4 regions of the Lysinibacillus sp. KU-BSD001 genome follow, and region 3 is predicted to be linked to each of the others. Evidence: riboswitches for the same ligand, from Rfam matches in the RefSeq annotation. Region 3 holds a riboswitch; each other region holds the start of a gene.
What was found. Region 3 has a riboswitch for thiamine pyrophosphate ahead of AAGS61_RS17005 (thiamine phosphate synthase). Riboswitches for the same ligand answer to the same signal wherever they lie in the genome.

Region 1: it holds a riboswitch for thiamine pyrophosphate, as region 3 does, so the genes downstream of both, tenA (thiaminase II) here and AAGS61_RS17005 (thiamine phosphate synthase) in region 3, are expected to answer to the same signal.
Region 2: it holds a riboswitch for thiamine pyrophosphate, as region 3 does, so the genes downstream of both, thiC (phosphomethylpyrimidine synthase ThiC) here and AAGS61_RS17005 (thiamine phosphate synthase) in region 3, are expected to answer to the same signal.
Region 4: it holds a riboswitch for thiamine pyrophosphate, as region 3 does, so the genes downstream of both, thiM (hydroxyethylthiazole kinase) here and AAGS61_RS17005 (thiamine phosphate synthase) in region 3, are expected to answer to the same signal.

The regions. Positions count from the first base shown of each region.
Region 1 covers NZ_JBDQZI010000008.1:100,203-105,521, reverse strand. The annotation lists gene AAGS61_RS13025 (ABC transporter substrate-binding protein) at 1-824, opposite strand, end outside; gene AAGS61_RS13020 (ABC transporter permease) at 841-1,605, opposite strand; gene AAGS61_RS13015 (ABC transporter ATP-binding protein) at 1,592-2,323, opposite strand; gene tenA (thiaminase II) at 2,426-3,100, opposite strand; TPP riboswitch at 3,413-3,503, opposite strand; TPP riboswitch at 3,565-3,672, opposite strand; gene AAGS61_RS13005 (hypothetical protein) at 3,774-3,911, opposite strand; gene AAGS61_RS13000 (LytTR family DNA-binding domain-containing protein) at 4,036-4,488, shown strand; gene AAGS61_RS12995 (DUF3021 domain-containing protein) at 4,485-4,919, shown strand; gene AAGS61_RS12990 (ABC transporter ATP-binding protein) at 4,900-5,319, shown strand, end outside.
Region 2 covers NZ_JBDQZI010000011.1:1,010-6,328, forward strand. The annotation lists gene AAGS61_RS14860 (HAMP domain-containing sensor histidine kinase) at 1-1,233, opposite strand, end outside; gene AAGS61_RS14865 (response regulator transcription factor) at 1,220-1,912, opposite strand; gene thiC (phosphomethylpyrimidine synthase ThiC) at 2,121-3,896, opposite strand; TPP riboswitch at 4,106-4,220, opposite strand; gene mqo (malate dehydrogenase (quinone)) at 4,510-5,319, opposite strand, start outside.
Region 3 covers NZ_JBDQZI010000014.1:7,050-12,368, reverse strand. The annotation lists gene phaC (class III poly(R)-hydroxyalkanoic acid synthase subunit PhaC) at 1-182, shown strand, start outside; gene AAGS61_RS17010 (DUF1284 domain-containing protein) at 341-757, opposite strand; TPP riboswitch at 1,659-1,768, shown strand; gene AAGS61_RS17005 (thiamine phosphate synthase) at 1,874-2,491, shown strand; gene thiO (glycine oxidase ThiO) at 2,475-3,587, shown strand; gene thiS (sulfur carrier protein ThiS) at 3,602-3,805, shown strand; gene AAGS61_RS16990 (thiazole synthase) at 3,809-4,576, shown strand; gene AAGS61_RS16985 (ThiF family adenylyltransferase) at 4,573-5,319, shown strand, end outside.
Region 4 covers NZ_JBDQZI010000003.1:215,716-221,034, forward strand. The annotation lists gene pheS (phenylalanine--tRNA ligase subunit alpha) at 1-72, shown strand, start outside; gene pheT (phenylalanine--tRNA ligase subunit beta) at 85-2,490, shown strand; TPP riboswitch at 2,627-2,735, shown strand; gene thiM (hydroxyethylthiazole kinase) at 2,860-3,609, shown strand; gene thiD (bifunctional hydroxymethylpyrimidine kinase/phosphomethylpyrimidine kinase) at 3,606-4,427, shown strand; gene thiE (thiamine phosphate synthase) at 4,417-5,046, shown strand; gene AAGS61_RS06425 (MFS transporter) at 5,161-5,319, shown strand, end outside.

The DNA of each region.
Region 1 (5,319 bases), on a different contig from region 3:
AGATCTAATGGGAAGCTCTCATTTTCATGGTTAAAGAGTACTTCTAGCCCTGCATTTGGATCTTTCTTCACATCCTCATGACCTTTTGTCACAGCTTGCCAAAATTTCGTAATTTGCTCTTTTTTCTGTTCGAACGTCTTCTCACCTGCTACAACTACTAACTCATAGCTATTTGGAACACCATAGTCATCTAATTTTAGTAAATCGATGTTGTAGCCTTCTTTTTCAAGTAATACCATTTCATGATTAATATACGCCCCGACAACAGCATCCACTTGATCCGTTGCTAATGATGGCATTAAGTCCCAACCAACATCCGTCATTTTTACTTGTTGCACATCACCACCATCATTGGCAACCATTGAAGCGACAATCGCTTCACTTACTGTTGTGGATGGATAACCTACTCTTTTTCCTTCTAAATCCTTCGGCGATTGGATCCCACTTTCTTCTTTATACATAATCGCATCTAATGAATGTCTTACTAGTGCTGCCACTGATACAACAGGGATATCCTCAGCACGTGAAACTAATAGTTGTGATTGGTAGCTAATTGCTAAATCCACTTTCCCTGTAGCCGCTAGCTTTAAAGGATCATTTGTATCAGCAGGCATTTGAATTTCCACATCTAAACCTGCATCTTCAAAATAGCCTTTTTCTTTCGCCACATAAATCGCAGAATGCACGGCATTTGGATACCAATCTAACATAATACTAATCTCTTCTAAATCCTTCGTTCCTTGTTCACTATCCTTATCCGAGCAACCCGCCATAATCATGGCGAAACTTGCTAGCAATAATGTCCATACATAAAGTTTCTTCATATTAAAAATGCTCCTTCTACTTGTTTTTCCATCGTAATACACGTTGTTCAATTATAGAAACAATCGTAAATAACACGATTCCTAATACAGTTAAAATGGTAATAGCTGCAAATACACCTTCTGCATTTAAATTACCTGACATTCGTCTACTATAATAGCCGAGCCCTTCACTCGCTCCGAGCCATTCTCCAATCGTTGCACCGACTAAAGCGTAAACAATCGATAGCTTTAATGCTGAAAAGAATGACGGTAGCGCCATTGGAATTTGTAGTTTACAAAAAATATGCCAACGAGTGGCGCCCATTGATCGGAATAAGTCTACATACTCCCGATCTGTCGCCTTTAAACCATCATAAGTACCCACTACGATAGGGAAAAATGAAATTAAAATCGTAACGGCAACCTTACTCCAAATCTCATAACCAAACCAAAGGATAAAGATTGGGGATAAGGCAATGATCGGGATCATTTGCGAAATGAGAACAGCTGGATACAGCATTTTCTCGATCGTTTTAGAATAAAACATACTGACCGCTAGTAAAACACCGCCCACTACTGCAATGACAAACCCGATTGTAAACTCTAATAATGTCACAGGCAAATGCTCTAAAAAAAGCGGGCGCCAATTTTCAATAATCAGCATCAATACACCCGTTGGCGCTGGAATAATAAACGCCGGAACCATGTCAGCACGTACCGCCCACTCAACAGCTAGTAAAATGGTGCAGCTAAACAAAAGAAATAAATAATACGTTTTAAACCAATTTTTAATCGTATTCATGAGCAATCTTTCTCTCTACGTTTTTTCTTAAAGTCACAAATTCCATCTCATGTAACATATCTGGTCGACGTGGGCGTTTTAACGGGACGGGAATCTGTTCAAGTTTTTTGTCTGCATGTAGTAATAAAATACGGTCGCTTAAATAGCAGGCCTCATCTAAATCATGGGTAATAAATAATACCGTTTTATTAAGCTCCTGCCAAATCGACAGTAACCAAGCTTGCATATCCTTTTTCGTAAAAGCATCCAGCGCACCAAAAGGTTCATCCAGTAACAGTACGTCCTCCCCTATTAACAGCGCCCGTAAAAAGGAGACTCTTTGCCTCATGCCACCCGATAATTGCTGGGGAAGCGCATGTTCATATGCTAATAGGCCCGCACGCTCCAGCCATTGTCTTGCCTCTTCCTTCGTATAGCTTTGGTCTTTTTTTACTTCTGATGGCAGCATCATATTGTCCAACACTGTTCGCCACGGCAACAATAAATCACGCTGTGGCATATAGCCTACATCGCCCAGCTTGATGGGGCGCCCATTTATGGTGATTTCCCCCTCATCAGGCTGCAAAAGACCCGTAATTAATTTCAAAATGGTGCTCTTTCCCGTACCACTTTTCCCTATTAATGAAACGAACTCGCCCGATTTGATTTCTACATCCAAATTAGAAATCACTGCCTGTTTATCATAGGAATAGGATACATTTTTCAATACGAGTGTCATCTTCGTTCCACCAACTCCACAACATCAATTCTGCCTGGGCGTCATTGCGTCCGCCAAAGGCTTTCACTTCTTTCAGCTTGTATTTTACACCTGCTAAAAGAATTAGATTGGCCAATCACGTTTGAAATAGTTCATATCCCAAAATAAATACTCATATTTCGATGTAATTTGGAAATGCTTTTCAAGTACAGCTAGCTCTCGTTCTGGCTTCCCATCCGCTAGCTCATCCATTAAATCAATTAACCATTTCGCTCCTTGTGCAAATTCCTCAGAGTCATATGTCTCAATCCATTTTGCATAACGGTTAGATGCTAATTGATCCCCGTATTGCTTTCTTAATAATTTCCCAATTTCCCAATAATCCCATGCACAAGGCAAAAGACTCGCTACAACCTCTGCTAAACTACCATTTTGAGCAACATTTAACATATAATTCGTATAAGCTAAGTTGTCTGGTGTTGGCTTAGTCTGCTCAAGCTCTTCTCGTGTAATACCAAATTCAGCCGCAAATTGACGATGCAACTCCATTTCAAAATGAAGTGTATCATGCAATACTTTAGAAAATTTGTTCATCATGTCTAAATTATGTGCTTTCGTCACACCTACTGCAAATAGCTTCGCGTAATCGATTAAATATACATAATCCTGCTTCATATACTGAATGAATTTTTCCTCCGCTAATGTTCCTTGTCCCAGCTCCTGTACAAATGGGTGCTGATGATTCTTCTCCCAAATCGGTTGCACATTCTCATAAAGCCTATTTGTAAATTTCGTCATTTCAATTCCTCCTAAACTTAATACTATTAGAAAGACACATCTCGCTCAAAATAGGGAGAGGTACTGTCGCATCTTTACGGATATTCATGAAATACTTTGCTGTCTACTAAGAAAAGCGCAAGCGCCCTCTCTAGCCCCGACATGCGTTGGAGAAAGGCTCACAGTGTGCTTGCCACACGAAGAGACTTTCGAAACGTCACGAGGGGCTGGTCCGCTTGCGCTAGACACTCTTTAAACTAGAAAAATTTTATACTTTCTTATCTTTTAAAAAAACCGCTTCCCCATATGGAAAGCGGCTATAAAAAGCATAGAGCTCTTTATTCCCTACTTTCCTACGCTAGCATGAACTAGATCAGGTGCAAAGGGTACAATCTCAGCCAATACGGCGCCCCTAGTAGTGTTATTCGTATAAAATTAAAAAACCCCACTCACAAAGCGATGAGTGGGGAGAATAAGTCCTTCTTATCCTACGACAACCACTTTCCTACGCTAGCGTGAACTAGTACAGGTTCAAAGGGTTTAGAACAATTGTTCAATCTCAGCCTTCAAATAAGACTCCCCTAGTGTGTTCTAATTACTATTTATAACAATAACATGAATTCACTAAAACGCAAGACAAGATTTTTTTGACAATGCTTTCCGCGGATCCATAACTATAAACTTCAACGTCCTATTACCGTCTTCGCCCTTCGCCAAAAGTGCATACTTCTTCACGTTTTAAAAACCAAGTCCCCTTATATTGAAGTCCACCTTCCCTCACTTTCAACCATTGCTTCCCAACAAAAATTAATCCATTTATATACTTTAACATTTATTCCCTCAACCATTCACTATACAATAAATACCACATACAGTCCTTTTTTAACCACTTACGTTTAGGTTGCGAAAAGAGCGTTTATCACCTGCTACACTAGAGACAGAAAGGAGCTTTGCAAATGAAAGTCCAACTAACCGTTCATGAGCAATATAAAGAAATAGAGGTACATGTGTTTACAGATGCTTATACAAATGAAGTAGAGCAGCTCATGAAAACATTAAAGTCCCCCAAAATCTCTATGATCGACGGCTATAATGCTACAGAAATTCGCATGTTGAAATTAGAGGATATTTTCACGATTTATGTGGAAGATGGAAAAGTGTATTTTCAAACAGCAGAAGAGGAATTTGAATCAAAGCGCAAACTATATGAGCTTGAAGCATTGTTTGAAGCGAGCTTTGTCAAAGTGAATAAATCTACACTCGTGAATTTATCCAAGATTGTATCCATTCAAATGGGCATTGTCTCTACCCCGCAACTCTTACTAGACAACGAAACAACGATACATATTAGTCGGAAATATTTTAAGCTACTGAAGGAAAAATTAATGATGGGGAGAGAAAACGGATGACGTACTTAAGAAGCTGTTTATTAGGTGTATTAATCTCATTAAGTACATCTTATATTATTGTAACGCTAAGTATCTTTACTGAGAATCGTGCTATTTCCGGTGACGAGCTACTGCATCAGTTACTCATTGCGATCGTCATGGGCATTGTCATCGGTCTTGCTACGACCATTTATGTAGTAGACAAACTCCCTTTTACTATCGCGACAATTATACATTTTACGGTCGTTACATTCGTCGTCATGTCTGCAGGGATCGTTGGTCAATGGTTTGACTTCAATGAACCAAGCTCCATCATGAAAGTATTTATAAATGAAGTCATTGCCTACCTCATTATTTGGGTCGTTATTTATATTTTAATGAAACAAGAAGTAGCACAATTAAATCAATTAATTCAAGAAAGAAGGCGAGAAGATGAACAGCATAGAAGTTAATAATTTGCGTAAAAAATACGGCAACTATGAAGCTGTGAAAGGCATATCATTTTCTGTCAAAAAAGGCGCATTGTTTGCGTTTTTAGGCACGAATGGCGCAGGCAAATCAACGACAATCGAGATCCTGTGCACGCTTACTCAAAAGACGGCTGGTGAAGTAACCATCGCAGGACAGCCCTTAAAAAATCAGGATGCGATTCGCAAAGAAATCGGGGTTGTATTCCAACAAAGTATTTTAGATAGTCAACTATCCGTGTATGAAAATATTATGCACCGAGGGAATATGTACAAATTAACAAAAACAACCTTACAAGAAAATTATGCTTTCGTATCGCACTATTTACAATTAGCAGATATCGAACATAAAAAATATGGCTGTTTGTCAGGTGGTCAAAAACGC
Region 2 (5,319 bases), on a different contig from region 3:
CGACTTTACCTTTCTCATCGCAAACCAAACAGCTAGCCCAATCGTAATCGGAAACATGAAAATTGTTGCCGCGACTACTACTGGATAGCCAATCACGAGTAGCGCAATTTTCACCCCTGTACGCCCACTATCAAATATACTTTTCCCCCAGATAAAGACCTTATAGAGAAGTTGATAAATGAGTGTATGCTGCAGCAATGTTCTATTTTTCATATGCTTAATGAGCGATAAAATTAGCAGTAACGCAATGATATAAACTGGTACGGTGATAAGCATGTACAGCTCATGCACACCTTCAACAATCATTGTATCCATCACCGCTATCCACATCGGCGTTAGACAAGCAATGAACAAAAGGTTAAGGTCATTATATAGCTTGTCGATAACATTAAAATGAATTTCTGTATCTTTCCATGATGTTCGACCAATGACAACGACTAAATAAACAAAAGATAAAATAAATCCAACTAAAAATCCAATGAATTCATAAAAATTACGTGTAGCAATCGCTTTATCCTTTTCCCACTCCGTTATTTTTTGTTGTAAGAATGATTCTGTAAACGCCATATATATAATATCTGTTTGCGGATTTAATTGTTCAACTTCATGTGTAAAATAATCAAAGTACCTGCTTTCTTTCACTTCATCTGGATAAAACTTTTGTTGATAATCCTCAAATAACATATACGCATTAAATGACTCAAATTGCTCTTTCTTCGTTCGTTCACTATTGGAGAAGACACGCTCACCATCAGTCGCATAATATACGATACCTTCATGTGATTCAAGTGTGTCGAGTAACCGATAAAACTCTCTTACCTGTTCTCTTATTTTTGCTTCTTTTTTACGATTGATGTTCTCCTCATATTGTTCTTGAGCGATGCGATTATTTTCCACTTCACTTAATTTCGGGTTATATCTGTACGAATCATTGTAATCATAAAATAACTCTTCTTCGATCTCTCTCATCTCTTGTTCAGCCAGTGCTTTACCGCTTAAAATATATTCTTCACTTTTATATTTACTAATTAATTGTGTGAGGACGGTAGTAAGACTTTGACTTTCATGAGCGAATGCCCAGCTTTCAAAATAATCGTTTTGATATATACTGCTAAAATCGGCCTCATCTACTAATTCCGTGTCGATGATAGCCTTTATTGTCCCTGTGATACAAACGATCGCAAGCACAAATACCAACACTTTCGTAATAAGTGCATGACTAATATTTCTCAACTTTATACCCCACTCCCCAAACGACTTTTAAATATTTCGGCTCTTTCGGATTGATTTCGATTTTTTCTCGAATTTTCCGAATATGAACTGCCACTGTATTTTCTGGATTGATGGCTCTTTCATTCCATACCTTTTCATAAATTTCTTCAATCGTGAAGACTCTCCCCGCATTTGCGGTCAGAAGCTTTAAAATTTTATACTGTACTGGTGTCAAATGAACTTCTTCTTTATCCACGGTAATGATTTTTCGTTCATCATCAATCGTGAGCCCACCTGTTTGATGTACAGCACTGTTCACCTCAAGGCTACCAAATGTCGTATATCTTCTGAGCTGCGATTTCACCCTCGCTACGAGTTCTAGTGGATTAAACGGCTTAGCCATATAATCATCTGCCCCGATATTTAATCCGAGTATTTTGTCATGATCCTCCGATTTCGCAGACAGCATAATTAACGGAATCATATTCTCTTGTCGAATTTTCATCGTCGCCGTAATGCCATCCATTTTCGGCATCATAATATCCATAATAATGAGGTGAATCGTGTGATCGCGAATAACATCAATCGCCTCTACCCCGTTGTACGCTTTGAATATTTGATATCCTTCATTTTCTAAATAAATGCTAATCGCCCTGACAATTTCTTTATCATCATCACAAATCAAAATGTTCAATTCCATTCACTCCTCCATCGCTTCCCGATCATCTAATCACCCCTATAGGATTCGTATAAGGACATGATACTAAGTAAATCTTAACAAACTCACACACCAATTCTTAAGATTTTCTTAGTGTTTTTTCCACGTAATTGTCATTATAGTGAATTAAATGGTTGGTAGCTTCTAAAAAATAAAGAAGCACCTCCGTAGAAGTGCTTCTTTTCGCTAACTATTGATACAATGTGCCACCAGATTGTTTAAACTCTTTGGCTTTTTCCTTTAAACCTTCTTCCACTGCTTTCGTTTCTTTTTCTTTGACGCTATTGCGAATATCATGTGAGATTCTCATGCTGCAAAACTTCGGTCCGCACATCGAACAAAAATGAGCTACTTTTGCGCCTTCCGCTGGCAATGTTTCATCATGATATTCCATTGCTCGTTCAGGATCTAATGATAAATTGAATTGGTCTCGCCAACGGAATTCAAAGCGTGCTTTCGATAAGGCATCATCTCTTTTTTGCGCTCCCGGATGCCCCTTTGCTAAATCGGCAGCATGAGCAGCAATTTTATACGTAATGACGCCTTCACGTACATCGTCTCTATTTGGTAAACCTAAATGTTCCTTCGGTGTCACATAGCAAAGCATCGCCGTACCAAACCAACCAATCATCGCAGCACCAATCGCAGATGTAATATGATCATAACCTGGTGCAATATCTGTCGTCAGCGGTCCTAATGTGTAAAACGGTGCTTCCTCACAAATTTCTAATTGTTTATCCATATTTTCTTTAATAAGATGCATTGGTACATGGCCAGGCCCTTCTACCATCACTTGCACATCATGCTTCCATGCAATTTTTGTTAACTCACCAAGCGTTTCAAGCTCTGCAAATTGCGCTGCATCATTGGCATCATGAATAGAGCCTGGGCGTAAACCATCTCCAAGGGAAAAGGCTACATCGTATGCTTTCATAATGTTACAAATTTCTTCAAAATGCGTATACAGGAAGTTTTCTTGGTGGTGCGCTAAACACCACTGCGCCATAATTGATCCACCACGCGACACAATGCCTGTTAAACGGTTCGCTGTTAATGGAATATAACGAAGCAGCACACCTGCATGAATCGTGAAATAATCCACTCCCTGTTCGGCTTGTTCAATTAACGTATCACGGTAAATTTCCCATGTCAGATTTTCTACGATTCCATTTACTTTTTCAAGAGCTTGATAAATCGGCACAGTCCCCACTGGAACAGCCGCATTACGGATAATCCATTCACGTGTTGTATGAATATTTTTGCCTGTAGACAGATCCATAATCGTATCGGCGCCCCAGCGTGTAGCCCAAATCATTTTTTCTACTTCTTCTTCAATCGAAGAGGAAACCGCAGAATTCCCAATATTGGCGTTCACTTTAACATGAAAATTGCGTCCAATAATCATCGGTTCTAGCTCTGGATGATTAATATTACAAGGAATAATCGCTCGCCCTCTCGCTACCTCACTCCGCACAAATTCAGGGTCCATATTTTCCCTAATCGCAATAAACTCCATCTCTGGCGTAATAATGCCTTTTTTCGCATAATGAAGTTGGGTCACATTTCTCCCTTCCTTTGCCCACAATGGCTGGCGCTTTAAGTTCGGGAAAATGTTTTGCTGAGCACGCGGATCATGTTCATGTTTATAGCCATTGTCTTCTGGCTTTACTTGCCGTCCCTCATACATTTCTACATCTGCTCGTTCCTCAATCCATTTACTTCGAAGAGCCGTTAACCCTTTTGTGATATCGATGGAAATGCGCGGATCCGTATAAGGCCCACTTGTATCATAAACTTGCACGGGTGAATTTTCCTCTTCCCCTACTGTACTAGTCGTTGGGCTTAGTAAAATTTCTCTCATCGGCACTTTTATATCTGGTCTTGAACCAATCACATATACTTTTTTACTCCCCGGAAAATTGGACATAATCGAAATGTTTTCTTTGTTTAATGACGTTGATGACATAAAAAACTCCTCCTTTATATTTATAAAGGACGAGATCTAGATTAACCGAGTAGTAGTGAGGCAAATTAGAAAGGCACAGCGTAACTCAAATAGGTCAAGCTGATGCTACGTTTTGCAGATACTTTCCTATCCGCAAAAAAAGCTGAATCCATTTATGATAAAGATAAACGGACCCAGCTTACGATATGTATATAGACATTTGCACATATACTAAAGATTTCTAACTTCCCTACGCTGGCATGATCCAGATCAGGTCCAAAGGGTCAAGAAACTTCAATGCGTTTCCCTCTCAGCCCAACTCATTGGACTCCCCTAGTTAACACTATTCAATTACTGCCATTGTACATTATTTCCATCTAAAATAAAAGGATACTTTTCAACTATTTCCTGATAAACGCGTTTGGATAGAACTTTCTGTTAATATAGTTTAATCTTTGGGCATAACGATTGACTTTAAACACTAACCTACATGTTTTTGACCGAATACCGCTGCGTTTTGACCGTTTACCATGAGTTTTAAAATGACTTATATAGGTGCACGTTTTGTCAAATAACTGAAAAAAACCTTCAATCTAAAATAGATTGAAGGTTTTTTGTTTTCTATACAAAAGAATTAGCTATGCACTAGCTCTTTTTCGCTTAGTTCAAGTGCCTCTGCTGTTGAAGCATGAATTTCACGTAGAAGCTCTGGGTGATCCATTAATGATAAACCGTAAGAAGGGATCATTTCTTTAATTTTTGGCTCCCACTCTTTCATATTTTGTGGGAAACAACGTTTGATTACTTCCAGCATAACGTGTACGGCAGTAGAAGCACCTGGAGAAGCGCCTAGTAACGCTGCAACTGAACCATCCGCTGCTGTAATAACCTCTGTACCGAATTGAAGCGTTCCTTTACCGCCCGCTTCAGTATCTTTAATAACTTGTACACGTTGACCTGCTACGATAATATCCCAGTCATCTGCTTTCGCATTCGGGATAAAATCACGTAACTCTTCAATACGTTGTTCTTTTGATAACATGAGCTGCTGAATTAAGTACTTTGTTAAAGCCATTTCTTTAACACCCGCCGCTAATAATGTTGTAATATTATGCGGTTTTACAGAAGCGAATAAATCCATATTTGAACCTGTTTTTAGGAACTTCGGTGAGAAGCCTGCAAATGGTCCGAATAATAATGATTTTTTGTTATCGATATAGCGTGTATCAAGGTGAGGAACAGACATTGGTGGTGCACCCACTTTAGCTTTTCCGTATACTTTTGCATTGTGTTGCTCAACGATTTCTGGATTGTTACACGCTAAGAATAATCCACTAATTGGGAATCCACCGATATGTTTCCCTTCAGGAATACCTGTTTTTTGTAATAGCTCTAAGCTGCCTCCACCTGCGCCAAGGAAGATGAATTTTGCATAGTGGTAATG
Region 3 (5,319 bases):
GTGCTCTTCGTGACAATATCGTTTTACCACAACAAATTAAGCCACTGAATGATAAAGTATCAAGCAAAAATAAGACATTGCATGATGTGCAAACAGGTCACGTTTCTGTATGTACAGGTCGTCGTGCAGTAAATGAAATTTATCCTTATATTGAAAAATGGCTTAAGGAAAATTCACTTTAGTCGTTAAAAAAGAGAGCACTCAATCATTTTGTACGCCAAAATGATTGAGTGCTTCTTTTGTCTGTTTACGTATTTTTTTTTGAAAAAATCAAGGGTAGTAACAGGGGAGATTGCTATAGGAAAGCATCATACTACAAGTAAAGAGACGTTTATGCAGTCTATTTCACTTCCCACAACCCGTTTCCTGTAGTAATTCGCTGAACCCCTTCCTCACATACCCCGTAAGAGCGCCAAGAACATGTTTCACAAACGATGCCAATATCACTTGGGATGACATGTTGTTGGACGGAGGATTCAATGTCTTCCCAACTTACAATTTGTCCAATATGAAGACCGAGCTTTTCTAAAATGACAGCATCTCTATCATAAATATTGTCATCTTGACAATGATATTCGCCAGAGTTAGGATACTTTTCGCATAAATGATCAGGGCCTTTAACAAGCTGCACAAGTGTTTTTGGATTAGCTCTCAATGTTTGATGGATGCGCGTCATATTTTCTACGTATTCTTTAGAGTAGCCCATTCCTCGATACCCTAAAAGGCAAAAAAGGTGATGCCCGCGTAGTTTGTACATAATACTTTCCTCCGTATGTAATGATTTTATGTAAACATTATTGTGTTAGTAGTTAACTTATATTTTATCATACTACTCATAATGAGAAAATTCACAAATATATATTTCCATTTGAGTAACCATTGCTTTCCGCTGCGGCACTCGCTTTCCACGGGCGAGACCAAGCCTCCTCGTCGCTCATCCTTCGCTGCTCCTGTCGCTGCGCTTTCGTCGCAAATAAATTTCCTGCGGGGTCTTGAGGCCAACATGATGTTGGTCACAAAGGCGTTGTCACAGGACGTGACGGTTTTAGCCTTTGTTCTTCTATCGCTTTTCCCGTAGGAAGCTTTGCTCTGTAGCGAAAGGCGTATGCCGTCAGCTACACTCTCGTGCCTCCGCTACAAGCAACTATTGTTTCATAAATAATCGGTTGCTAAAAATAAAGAAAGCTGCTCATTCATTACGGTAGAGGCTGGGCAATTATACTTGCAAATAGAAAGAAATTGATTTCTTTTAGAGAAGAGAACTGGTTTTCTAGCATATCGAGAAGTATTCACTTTTGCCGTAGCGCGCCATAGCCACAGGAGCCAAGATTTTCTTTGCGACGAAAGCGCAGCGTCAGGAGCAGGAACAGGAGATCCAAACAGGCCGTGCCTGTTTTAGCTCCTGTGTAGGCTGTGGCAAAGCGCGGAGGCTATGATACATACCTTGTACTATTGACCTGGTATTTTTAGGATGAGTTTTTGCTCATTACGAGATACCTAGATAAGAGAACATAAATATCTATATGAAAAGGGAGAACTTATGCGATTACGACATGAATTGAAGTGGAGATACTTGTAACATATTTGAAAAGCCTTCTTGCTATTTCAACATTTGTGTAATAGAATGATGGTTAAATTCATAATAATTGAATAAATTGAAATTTTACTAGGGGATCCCTTGATAAGGGCTGAGAAGAAAGTAGTTACTTTTAAACCCTCACAACCTGATCAGATTTGTATCTGCGTAGGGAAGTAGAGTGATGTTGGGGTTTTTTGTGTACTTTTTTGTACATGGATCTTATTCAAACAGAACCACTTTCCTTTTCAGGAGAGTGGTTTTTTTTATTTGTAAAAATCGCCAAAAGGAGGGTGCATGTCTAACATGAAGCTGATGGCAGTAACGGATGATTCGCATACAGTGCTGGAACTGGCAAAGAAAATACTCCAAATTCAGCACAACGTCGACTTTATCCAAATACGAGAAAAGACAAAGACAGTAAAAGAAGTCATGACATTGCTTCACTATTTAGACGAGGGTGGTATTGAAAAAGGGAAGCTTATTTTAAATGATCGATTGGATGTTGCATTATGTAGTGGCATTCAAACGGTGCATTTGCCAGAAAAGGGGTTACCTGTACAAAAGGTGAAGGCGTTATTTCCACATATCAAGGTAGGGAAGTCTGTACATGATTATGAAGGCGCACAAGAGGCGGAGCGACAAGGGGCTGACTATGTGTTATATGGTCATTGCTTTGAAACGAATAGCAAAAAAGGAAAGGCTCCGCATGGTCTTGCCCCGATTCTTCAGATGAAAAAATATTTGAAGATTCCTGTCTTTGCAATTGGTGGGATTAAGTTAGACCAAGTACAGGCATTACAACATATACAAGCGGACGGCATTGCTGTGATGTCCGGTATTTTTTCGGCAGAAAATCCATTCGCTGCAGCAAGTCAATTCGATGAGGTGGTCAAATATGAAAACAAGCTATGAAGTAGCCGTCATTGGTGGCGGGATTATTGGAAGTGCCATTGCTTACTATTTAGCAAAAGAGCAAATCGACGTAGCGGTGTTTGAGGAAAGTCAAATCGGCGCAAAAGCGACAAGTGCAGCGGCAGGCATGCTCGGTGCTCATTCGGAGTGTGAAGGGGATGTCAATGTTTTTTTCCCTTTTGCAAGATATAGTCAGTCTCTTTATTCGAAGTTAAAAGAGGAATTATATGCGTTAAGTGGTATCGACTTGGGGTATAGAAAGGGCGGGATTTTAAAGCTTGCCTTTTCTGATCGTGACAAAAAAGAATTAGCGGCCATGTTAGCGCAACCTACTGTTACATGGCTTGAAGCAGAGGAAGTAAGAAAACTAGAACGAGATGTTTCCCCTCATATAGTAGGTGCAGCATATATCCAAGACGATATTAATGTGTTACCGATTGGTGTATGCCAGGCTTTTGCTAAAAGCGCTCAAGTTCTTGGAGCATCCATTTTTGACTATACAAAGGTGCTACACATCCAAAAACAGCATGACAATTTTCTAATTGAAACAACACGAGGACTTGTGGAAGCAAAGCGCGTTGTGATTGCCAGTGGTGCTTGGAGCACTACTTTCTTTAAGGAGCTAGGTTTACAGCATCAAATGACGCCAGTCAAAGGGGAGTGTATATCCGTTACGGATGAACAAGCTGTTTTAAAGCATACGATTTTCCATGATAAATACTATATTGTTCCAAGAAATAACGGAAAGCTTGTTATTGGCGCAACGATGAAAGAGAACGACTGGACAGAACAAGTAAGTTTAAATGGTATCGAAACATTAATTCAAAAAGCGAAAGAGCTATTGCCTACTAGTGCTCATATGAACATCGATGCTGTTTGGTCGGGATTACGACCACAAACGTTTGATCAAAAGCCATTCATCGGTCATCATCCAGAAGATGAATCCATTTTATTTGCAACAGGGCATTATCGCAATGGCATTTTGTTAGCTCCCGCAACAGGTGAGATGATTGCCAATCTCATTTTGAAAAGAGACGTGAAAAAAGAGTGGATAGAGGCATTTCGACTTGACCGCCAAAAGCCATTAACTGTTTAGGAGGTGATGAAAGCATGTTCATAATTGTAAATGGAAAACAAATTGAACTGCCAGAAACAGTTCAGACTGTTCAAGGATTGCTAGCTCATTACAATTTAGAAAATCGCATTGTTGTCGTAGAAGTAAATCAGGAAATTATCACAAAAGAAAATTATGAGACGACTAGCCTGTCACATGGCGATGTCGTAGAAATTGTTCATTTTGTTGGAGGAGGATGAAATATGTTAAAAATTGCAGATCGTACGTTTCAATCAAGACTTTTATTAGGAACTGGGAAATATCCATCATTTGAAGTACAGAAAAAAGCAGTAGAAGTATCACAATCAGAAATTTTAACGTTTGCTGTGAGAAGAATGAATATTTTTTCAGCGGAACAACCGAATTTTCTGGAGCAACTAGATTTAACGAAATACACGTTACTACCGAATACAGCAGGGGCTAAAACAGCGGAAGAAGCGGTGCGTATTGCCAAACTGGCGAAAGCTTCTGGGTTATGCGACATGATTAAAGTAGAAGTCATTGGCGATGATCGTACACTTTTACCAGACCCGATTGAAACATTAAAAGCGTCTGAAATGCTGCTTGCGGAAGGGTTTATCGTATTGCCGTATACATCGGATGACGTAGTGCTAGCGAAACGCCTTGAAAATCTGGGTGTCCATGCCATTATGCCAGGTGCCTCACCGATTGGATCTGGCAAAGGAATCATTAATCCTCTTAATTTGAAATTTATTATTGAACAGTCCGAAATTCCAGTTATTGTCGATGCAGGGATTGGTGCCCCTAAGGATGTTGCCTATGCAATGGAGCTAGGAGCCGATGCAGTGTTACTGAATACCGCCGTATCAGGTGCAAAAGATCCAGTGAAAATGGCAGAAGCAATGAAACTAGCCGTAGAAGCTGGCAGACTAGGATTTGAGGCAGGAAGAATCGAAGAAAAAGAATACGCTGTGGCAAGTAGCCCAACAACGGGAATGGTGACATCTTGAACAACCGCTATGCACGACAAGCATTATTTTTAGGGAAGCATGTGCAAGAACGTATGCAGCAGGCGAAGGTTCTCATTATTGGGGCAGGAGCACTTGGTTCGGCTAGCTCTGAAATGCTAGCGAGGGCTGGGATTGGGCAGATAACCATTGTCGACCGAGATTATGTGGAATGGAGCAATTTACAAAGGCAACAGCTCTATGTAGAGGAAGATGTTCAAAAGAAAGTGCCAAAAGCGATTGCTGCTAAAAAACGACTGGAGCAAATCAATAGTGAAATTGCTATTATAGGCATTGTTGAGGATGTACATGGGCTCAATATTGAAGAATTAATGAAAGATCATGCCATTGTCGTAGATGCAACAGATAATTTTGAAACGAGCTTAATCGTCAATGATGCAGCGATGAAGCAAGGAATTCCTTATATATTTGGTGCTTGTGTAGGGAGTTACGGGTTAACATTGCCGATTACTCCAGGAGCGACACCTTGTTTACATTGTTTACTCAATCATTTGCCAATAGATGCCATGACGTGTGATACGGTTGGTGTCATTAGCCCGATTGTGCAAGTAACAGCTGCCTATCAGGTGACACAAGTATTCAAATGGTTTGCTGGAAAAACAATGGTACCTATTGTACAATCCATCGATCTTTGGAAAGATGAACGAGCTGAAATCAATGTGCAAAAGCTAAAAAACCCTTCTTGTCCAAGTTGCGGAGAGCAGCCAACGTATCCTTTTTTACAA
Region 4 (5,319 bases), on a different contig from region 3:
GTGGATGATATCCGTCACTTCTATACGAATGACGTACGCTTCTTATCACAATTCCACCGCAGTGAAGGGTAAGGAGGATTATTTATGTTAGTATCATTAAAATGGTTAGCACAATATGTAGATATAGCAGGCATTGCGCCACAAGAATTAGCAGAAAAAATTACGCGTTCAGGTATTGAGGTAGATGCTGTCATCGATTGCTCTGCTGGCATGACAAATGTCGTAGTAGGTCATGTCGTATCAAAAGAAAAGCATCCTGAGGCAGATAAATTAAATGTGTGTCAAGTCGATGTTGGGGAAGCAGAATATCAACAAATCGTATGTGGTGCACCAAATGTAGAGGCAGGTCAAAAAGTAATTGTTGCGCGCCCAGGTGCGCATTTACCAGGTGGCATCAAAATTAAAAAAGCAAAACTTCGCGGTCAAGAATCGAACGGGATGATTTGTTCATTACAAGAGCTAGGTGTTGAAGGTCGCCTTGTCCCAAAAGCGTATGCGGAAGGAATTTATGTGTTACCAGCAGATGCAGTGCCAGGATCAGATGCGTTAGAACTTTTAGGGTTACGCGATACAGTTTTAGAGCTTGGTTTAACACCAAACCGTTCAGATGCGTTATCGATGCTTGGTGTGGCGTATGAAGTAGCAGCCATTCTTTCACAAGAGGTAAAGCTTCCTGAAATTAGCTACACAACATCAACTGAAAAAGCGACAGATAAATTAAAACTACGTGTAGAAGACACAGCAGTGAACCCACTATACGCAGCAAAAGTAGTGAACAATGTAAAAGTAGCAGAGTCACCACTTTGGTTACAACATTATTTAATGGCATCTGGCGTGCGTCCACACAATAACGTAGTAGACATTACGAACTATATTTTAATGGAGTATGGTCAACCACTGCATGCATTCGATTACGACAAGCTAGCAACAGGAGAAATCGTGACACGTCATGCAACAGAAGGCGAAAAAGTGACAACGTTAGATGACCAAGAGCGCACATTAGCAGCACATAACTATGTCATTACAAATGGCAAAGAGCCAGTTGCGGTAGCTGGTGTAATGGGTGGAGCAAACTCAGAAGTATCAGAATCAACAACAACGGTTGTCATTGAGTCAGCTTACTTCGCAGGTTCTTCTGTTCGTCGTACATCAAAAGATCTAGGTTTACGTTCTGATTCATCTGCTCGTTTTGAAAAAGGCGTAGATACAAACCGTGTACTTCCTGCTGCTGAACGCGCAGCACAGTTACTTGCAGAACTTGCAGGCGGTGAAGTGTTAGAAGGAACAGTACTTGTAGATGAATTAGATAAAACACCAGCTCGCGTTGTTGTATCACCTGACTTCGTGAATGCGCGTCTTGGGATGAAGATTTCGCTGGAAGATATGCTATCGATTTTACATCGTCTAAAATTCGATGTAGAAGCGGCAAATGGCATGCTTATTATTGACGTACCAACACGTCGCGGAGATATTAAAATTGAAGAAGATATCGTAGAAGAAATCGCACGTATGTATGGGTACGATGAAATTCCAATTACATTACCAGCATCTGATGTGGTAGGCGGTTTAACAGCATATCAAGGAAAACGTCGTATTGTGCGTAGTGTAATGGAAGGTGCTGGTTTATACCAAGCGGTGACATATTCCCTTACTTCTGCGGAAGCGTCACAAAAATTTGCGTTAAAAGCAGAAGAAACAACAAAGTTATTAATGCCAATTTCAGAAGAGCGTTCTACATTACGCCAAAGCTTAATCCCACACTTAGTGGAAGCAGCTGCATACAATGTGGCACGTCAAATTGATTCGGTTGCATTATATGAAATCGGTTCTGTATTCCTTGGTCAAACAGCGGATGAATTACCACTTGAAGAAGAACATTTAGCGCTTGTTTTAACAGGTAAATGGACGGATCATGCATGGCAAGGTGAAAAGAAAAATGTTGATTTCTTTGTGGCGAAAGGAATCGTTGAAGCAGTAGTGACAAAGCTTGGCTTAACAGATCGCATTTCTTACGTAAAAACTACTATTGATGGCTTACATCCAGGACGTACAGCACATGTGCTACTTGATGGAGAAGTAATCGGTTTAATCGGTCAGTTACACCCAGCAGAACAGAAAAAAGCAGGTGTCAAAGAAACATATGTAGCGGAACTAAACTTACTCGCTATTTTAAGTGCCGCAACAGAAGAATTAGTGTACACACCTGTTCCACGTTTCCCAGCGATGACACGTGATATTGCATTAGAGCTTGACCGTACAATGCCAGCTGGTGAAATCGTAGCTATTATTAAAGGTGCGGGCACAAAACTGTTAAAAGATGTGAAAGTGTTCGACGTTTACGAAGGGGAGAAAATGGCAGCAGGCAAAAAATCAGTTGCTTTCTCTTTAACTTATTTCGACCCAGAACGTACGTTAACAGATGAAGAAGTAGTAGCAGCACATAACAAAGTACTAAAAGCATTAGCTACAGCAGGTGCAGAAGTACGCTAAGACCAGTACGTGTATTTCAGGCATGCTCTTTTACAGGGCATGCCTTTTCAATTGACTGTTTCGTGTAGATGGGGAAACATCACTCAAATGAGGTTGTTATTCTTAAATGAATATATTATCATGAAGACAGATGAATAGTACCCACAGGAGGGGCCGAGGTAGTCGGCTGAGATTGTGCACACAACTGCACTGACTCTTTGAACCTGTAAGTTAGTACTTGCGTAGGAATGTGGATAGAAACCGACTTTCAAGCGATGTCAGGCTCTGTCCTGATATCGTTTTTTCTTTTTCACTCGCGTTAATTTAGTGGAAAGTATCGGTGAATGTTAATGTGATAAAAAACCTAATATGAAAGTGAGATTAAACAATATGAGTTTACAACAGATTCGTGTTAAACAGCCACTTGTATTATGTATGACAAATACAGTAGCAGCTAATTTTACAGCGAATGGTTTATTAGCAGTAGGAGCTTCGCCGCTTATGTCTGAGGCGTTGCAAGATGCAGAGCAATTAGTTGGCATCGCTAATGCGGTACTCCTTAATATTGGGACAGTACATGATGCTTCGTTTCAAGCGATGTTAGCAGCGGGGAAGGCAGCAAACGACAAGGGAATTCCTGTTGTATTAGATCCAGTTGGTGTGGGCGCATCAGATTACCGCCGCCGTGTTGTAGAAAAGATTTTAGAAGATGTAAAAGTGGCTTGTATTCGTTGTAATGTAGGTGAACTAGCGGCACTTGCTGGCGTGCACTGGGAAACAAGAGGTGTTGATAGCGGCGAAGGAGAAATGGATGTTATCGAAGTTGCTCGTTTAATGGCCAAAGCGTACAATACGATTATTTTTGTGACAGGCTATACAGACGTTTTAACAGATGGGGTGCATGTAGTCGAAGTGACAGGTGGACACGAAAAAATTACAAACGTTACAGCAACAGGATGTTTACTCAGTGCATTAACAGCAGCAGCTTGTTCATTGGAAGGGAATCGTCTACAGCAGTTACAAGCGTTAGCAGCTGATTACCAACAAGTAGCTGCACAAGCTTGCCAATACGGGATTGGTACAGTGCAAGTTGAAATATTGAACGCACTCGAACAATTATCAATGGAGGCTAAATCATGAATATTGTTATGACCATTGCCGGCTCAGATTCAGGTGGCGGGGCAGGCATTCAGGCAGATTTAAAAACGTTTCAGGAATTAGGCGTTTTTGGTACGACGGCTATTACCGCACTTACCGCGCAAAATACGCTAGGTGTAGAAGGCATTTCACCTGTAGATTCAGATTTTGTAGTACAACAAATACTGGCGGTTTTTCGTGATATGCCAGTGAAAGCGATTAAAACGGGTATGTTATTTTCAGCTGAAATTATAACGTCCGTTGCCGAAGTATTACGTGAAAAGGATGTACAACTTGTCATTGATCCAGTCATGATTGCTAAAGGTGGTGCAACACTTTTACAACAAGCGGCCATTGAAGCGATGAAAACAACGTTATTGCCACTCGCAACTGTCGTGACACCGAATATTCCAGAAGCCGAAGTGTTAAGTGGTGTGACGATTACAACGTCGGAGGATATCGAAAAAGCGGCACAAGTCATATTTGGCTACGGTGTGCAATGTGTTGTCATGAAAGGTGGCCATTTAGCGGGTGACACTGCGGTTGATACGATTTATTTTGCAGATGGGTCATCATTTGCTATACAAAGTGAACGTATTCAAACGAATCAGACACATGGAACAGGTTGTACATTTTCAGCGGCACTAACCGCCTTTTTAGGGCAGGGATATGACATGAAAACAGCCATTATCGAAGCAAAGAAATTTGTCCAACTAGCAATTCAAAATCCACTGAATATTGGTCACGGACATGGACCGACGAATCATTTTGCGTATAAACAGCAACAGGGGCAAGTCGAGGTGAGAGTCATTGAAGCGTGAACAACTAAGTGTGTACTTTATTATGGGGACACAAAATGCAAAGCATAAACAACCTTTACGTGTATTAGAAGAAGCATTACAAGCAGGTGTGACGATGTTTCAGTTTCGTGAAAAGGGTGACGGGGCATTGACAGGTGAGGCATACGAACAATTTGCGAAGGATTGTCAAGCGCTGTGTCAACAATACAATGTCCCATTTATCGTGAATGACGACGTGGAACTAGCATTGAAACTACAAGCAGATGGTGTACACGTAGGTCAGGAAGATGAAGCAGTAATGACAGTGAAAGAACGGATAGGCGATATGATTTTTGGTGTATCGGTGCATACGATGGAAGAGCTAGAAGTAGCACTAGCAAATGGTGCAACATATGTCGGTATTGGGCCGATCTTTGCAACAAAATCAAAAGATGATGCCAAAACACCTGCAGGAACCCATTTTTTACGACAAGTGACAGAAACGTATCCACATTTATGGACAGTTGCGATTGGTGGTATTACGGAACAAAATGCTTGGGAGCCCCTTCAGGCAGGCGCAGATGGTGTAGCCGTTATTTCTACCATTTGTGAAAGTGAATCGATTGATCAAACAGTGCAACATCTAAAAAATATGAAATAAATGACGAAAAAGCGACACAATTGTCGCTTTTTCTTGTTCTATTTATAGACGAGGGCGTTTTCCCTCCTATACAATTAAACTGTGAGTCTTATTTATATGAAGGGAGGCATCGTTTTGACATTTCATCCAATTAAACTATTACGTATAACAGGCATTTTAGATGGAATTTCGCTTTTAGTTCTATTATGTATTGCGATGCCATTAAAATATTTCGCGGATTTTCCGCTCGCTGTGACGATTACAGGCGCATTACATGGTGGCATTTTTATAGCA